DNA from 2 places in the Thioalkalivibrio versutus genome. Region 1 is predicted to be linked to the other one. Evidence: predicted binding sites of a transcription regulator. Region 1 holds the regulator's gene; the other holds the start of a gene.

Region 1 (2,398 bases):
CCAGCGCGGCATCGGCGTACTGATCTCCGATCACAACGTGCGCGAGACCCTCGGCATCTGCCACAGGGCCTATATTCTAAGCGAAGGCCGCCTGCTGGCCGCCGGGACACCGGACGAGCTGCTGGCCGATCCCCAGGTGCGCCGGGTCTATCTCGGCGAGAACTTCCGCCTGTGAAAGCGCCCCATATGCGGCCCGGTCGGTGCACAAACCACAAGGCAGGCTTTAAGATTCCATCAATGCCCACCCTCGCCCCGCATACCCGATGCTGAAACCCGGCCTGAATCTGCAGCTGGGTCAGACGCTGACCATGACCCCGCAACTGCAGCAGGCGATCCGCCTGTTGCAGCTGTCCACGCTCGAGCTCCAGGTGGAGATCCAGCAGGCGCTGGAGAGCAACCCCATGCTCGAACAGGTCGAGGACGAAGATGCCGAGGCCGACACCGAGCGCCTGAACCAGGACGGCGAGCTGGTGGAAGGCGATCGCATGGAGGCCACCACTACCAGCGACGACGTGATCCCCGAGGAACTGACGACCGACAGCCGCTGGGACGACATCTACGAGCCGGCCCCGACGCCCAACAAGGGCGTGGATGACCGCGACCCGCTGGAAAACACCAGCGACGACGACGGTGAGGGCCTGCAGGATCACCTGCTGTGGCAGCTGCATCTGAGCCATCTGACACCGCGCGACCAGCGCATCGGGGCGGCCCTGATCGACGCCATCAGCCCCGACGGCTATCTCGAGGGTGACCTGGAAACCCTGGCCGAGACCATCAGCCGAGGCGAGGATGAAACCGTCGGCGTCGACGAAGTCGAGGCAGTGCTCCACTGGATTCAGCAGTGCGACCCGCTGGGGGTCGGCGCGCGCAACCTGCGGGAGTGCCTGGAGATCCAGCTACGCGAACTGGCCCCGGATGCCCCGGCCCGCGAGGCCGCACGGGCGATCCTGGAACACGGCATGGACAGCCTGGGCAAGCGCGACTACAAGGCCCTGCAGCGCCAGTCCGGCGTACGCGACCCGGACGAACTGGCCCGCGCACTGGACCTGATCCGCACCCTGAACCCGCGCCCCGGCGCACAGATCAGCTCCGCCACCTCGGAATACGTGGTCCCGGATGTCTACGTGCGCCATAGCGCCGAGGGCTGGCGCGTGGAGCTGAATCCGGAGATCGCACCGCGTATCCGCATCAACGACCTCTACGCCGGCATGGTGCGCCAGGTCTCGGATGCCCGCGACAGCGCCTTTATGCGCGATCAGCTGCAGGAGGCACGCTGGTTCCTGAAGAGCCTGCACAGCCGCAACGACACCCTGCTGCGGGTCGCCGAGGCGATCGTCCACCGCCAGCAGGGCTTTCTCGAGCATGGCGACGTCGCGATGCAGCCATTGATCCTGCGCGACATTGCCGAGACCCTGGAGATGCACGAATCGACCATCTCGCGGGTTACCACGCAGAAATACATGCACACCCCGCGCGGGGTCTTCGAGTTCAAGTATTTCTTCTCCAGCCATGTCGGCACGAACGATGGCGGCGAGTGTTCCGCCACCGCCATCCGTGCCATGATTCGCGAATTGATTGGCGACGAACCCCCGAACAAGCCGCTCAGCGATGCCCGGCTCGCCCAGGTCCTGTCGGACCGGGGCATCAACGTAGCGCGCCGCACCGTGGCCAAGTACCGCGAGGCGATGCACATCCCTTCATCCAGCGAACGCCGGCAGATGGCCTCGATGCCCACCGGCAGCAAGTAACCAAGGAGTCCTGACCATGCAGATCAACCTGACCGGCCACCACGTGGACATCACCGACGCCCTGCGCGACTACGTCAACGAGAAGTTCGCGAAGCTGGAGCGCCACTTCGACAAGGTCATCGACGTCCACGTCGTGCTGACCCACGAGAAGACCCGGAATCAGCACAACCAGGCCGAAGCCAATCTCCAGGTCAGCGGCAATCACATCCACGCCGAGGCCTCTCACGAGGACATGTATGCCGCGATCGACGCGCTGATCGACAAAGTCGACCGTCAGCTGATCAAGCACAAGGAAAAGGTCAAGGACCACCACCGCGCCGAAGGTGCCCAGCGCAACCGCGAGCAGGCCTCCTGATCCATGACGATTGCCGAGTTGATCACCTCCGAGCGCATTGGCCTGCAACCCGAGTGCTCCAGCCAGAAACGGGCACTGGAGGCCCTGGCGGACCTCCTCGCCGGCGGAGGTGACGGCACGGGACCGGGGAGCAACGCGATCTTCGAGGCCCTGTCCGCGCGCGAAAAACTCGGATCCACCGGTCTCGGCCATGGGGTTGCGATTCCCCACGGCCGCCTGGCCGATCTCGAGGCGCCGCGCGTGGCCGTGCTGCGCCTGGAAAAGGGCGTCGACTTCGACGCCATGGATCACGAGC
Region 2 (2,398 bases), 350 kb from region 1:
CATCTTGGTCGGGGCGCAGCGGGGGCTCGGGCATACGGGGCGCTAGCCTCACACGCCTCCGAAGGACGGGGCTCGAGTGCGAATGGTGCATTGATGGACTTGCCCTGGCAGACCAGGCGGACATCCGAAGGGGGGATCGTCGGTCCGGGGTGGTGGTGCGAGTCCGAACATGCGCGGTCGCCGGCTGATGGCCGGCGGTGACGGGAGAGGAGGGGGCATTTCGCGCGAGGGTCCATGAGAGCCGTAGTACCGAGCCCGGATCGCGGAACAAAAAAAGGGCTCCCCGAAGGGAGCCCTCAACTCGATGCCCCGGGGGGAGGGCCATCAAGACTAGAAATCGTTCTAGCGTCGGTTATGCGGCCTGGCGGTAGGCGGAGCGGCGGCGGATGCCACCGACTCCGATGAAGCCGGCCAGGATCAGCAGGGACAGGCCCATCAGCGCCAGGGTGCCCGGTTCCGGCACTGCGAAGCGCAGGCTGCCATCGTGGGTGGACTGGGTTTCGCTGAACAGGGACTGGCCTTCGCGGGTGTCGCCGTACACGTTGTTGACGTCTTCACCGAAGAAGGTCTCCGGCGGCGGCTCCTGGATGGTGCCGGCGCTGGCGAAGGCAGAGACGATGAAGGTCGGGTTGCCTTCCTCGTCTTCCAGCAGGTCGGCGAAGTCGATGCCATCGCTGGTGAACCAGAATCCCGGCAGCACGTTCACCACCTCGAATTCGAAGGTGAAGGTGCCTTCGATGAAGGCTCCGCCCTGGCTTTCGAATTCCAGGATGCTGTTCCCGGACTTCAGGGCCATCTCCATGATCTGTTCGCCGGCACTGTAGTGCGCCGCCGCCGCTTCATAGTCCTGACCGAAACCGGGGGTTGTTCCGGACATGAACAGCTGGAAGTTGTCAGTGCCCACCGCGGTGTAGTTGGCGTTGACCACGTAATTGCCGCCAACCGTATCGGTGCCGGTTACCACGCCGCGGAGTTCGTCCCAGAGGAGCCCCATGGAGTAGTCGTTGCCAAGGATGTCGCCGGTCTGTGGTGCGGCCGCGTTGGTGGAGGTCCGGTAGGACGTGGCATCGCCGTACCCGCGGTCATAGAACACATCGCCGACCTGAACCGGGTTGGTCGGGTCCTGAATGTACTGGAAGGTCTGGGTGTTCAGGTCGAACTGAATCCGGCGGACATTTTCGACCGATCCGCTGTAGCTCGCGGTGGCGTCGAGGTTCATGTCGAAGTCGATCACCTCCGCTGCCGTCACGGTGCTCGCACCTGCGGCGAAAATGCCGACGCAGAGCGAAGCAAGAAGCACTTTTTTCGCGTTCATGGGGTTCTCCTGATGCTCAATTTAAAGCGATTCAACCATCGCCAAGGTTTGGCCTGGTGGCCGAGTCTGTTGCTTTCGCACTGGTTACCAAGCAGACGTCGTGCCAATTTCAGCCTAAAGAATTAGACGCTCTCAACCCATTGTTTTTGCGATTGATATTTCGTCGGGCTGGAGGCGGGTTTTGAGTTCGCCGTGGCGTGTGGGTGGTTTGCCCGCGATCCCGGGGCGGAACTGTAAAGGGGGTCGACGAAGGCTGGCGTGGGTTCGGGGCTCCAGGCCGACGGGCAGGGCCGTATGGATAAAAAAGCACATAAAATCAGCGATCTGGTGGAAAACTTCTCTTGTAAAGTCCATCGACAGGAGGCCACGGGAGGCCCCGGAGATCGACTAAGGGTCAGCGCGACGGGCCGTTTGCGAGGGGATGTGGTGATCTGCGGGGAACGCGAACACCGAAGGACCGGTCGGGCCTTGCGGGGCGCGATGGGGCTAGGGAGACGCCCGCGACAGTCGATGCGCGACGACCAGCATGGCGGGGAGTACCAGCAGGTCGAACAGCAGGGCCGCGATCAGCCCGAAGGCGGTCAGCCAGCCAAAGGCGGCCGTGGGCTGGAAGTCGGACAGCGCCAGCAGCAGGAACTGAGCCACCAGCACGATGGTGGTGGCGGTAATCGCGCGACCGCTGCGGCGGAAGCTCCGGGCGAGGGCCCAGGCAACCGGACTGCCACGCCCGCGGCGCTGGCGATAGTTGTGCAGGATGTGGATGGTGTCGTCCACGGCGATCCCGATGGCGACACTGGCAATCATGGCGGTGGCCATGTCCAGCCAGATCCCCAGCAGGCCCATCAGGGCGAAGATCATCGCCACCGGTGCCAGGTTGGGGATCATGCTGAGGAGGGTCAGGGGGATGGAGCGCCACATCAGCAGCATCAGCAGCGTGATCATCGCTGCCACGGCATACAGGCTGTGGAGCTGGCCTTGAATCAGCAGGCGTTCCTGATCCGCGAACAGCCGTGCCATGCCGGCCATGTCCCATTCGAGATCGGCCGGTGGGTTGGCCTCCAGATACCCCCGCAGATCGTCCAT

Evidence for each region. The regulator sigma-54, encoded in region 1, starts transcription at its own class of promoters, with help from an activator protein. The targets are predictions, from matches to a motif close to TGGCANGNTNCNTGCTT.
Region 2: a site for sigma-54 is predicted at 1,405-1,421, ahead of TVD_RS00265 (PEP-CTERM sorting domain-containing protein). Genes of this name have one in related genera too.

Annotation. Positions count from the first base shown of each region.
Region 1 covers NZ_CP011367.1:398,849-401,246, reverse strand. Annotated here, with positions in the region: gene lptB (LPS export ABC transporter ATP-binding protein) at 1-175, shown strand, start outside; gene TVD_RS01880 (RNA polymerase factor sigma-54) at 264-1,748, shown strand; gene hpf (ribosome hibernation-promoting factor, HPF/YfiA family) at 1,765-2,103, shown strand; gene TVD_RS01870 (PTS sugar transporter subunit IIA) at 2,107-2,398, shown strand, end outside.
Region 2 covers NZ_CP011367.1:49,405-51,802, forward strand. Annotated here, with positions in the region: gene TVD_RS00265 (PEP-CTERM sorting domain-containing protein) at 353-1,315, opposite strand; gene TVD_RS00270 (efflux RND transporter permease subunit) at 1,802-2,398, opposite strand, start outside.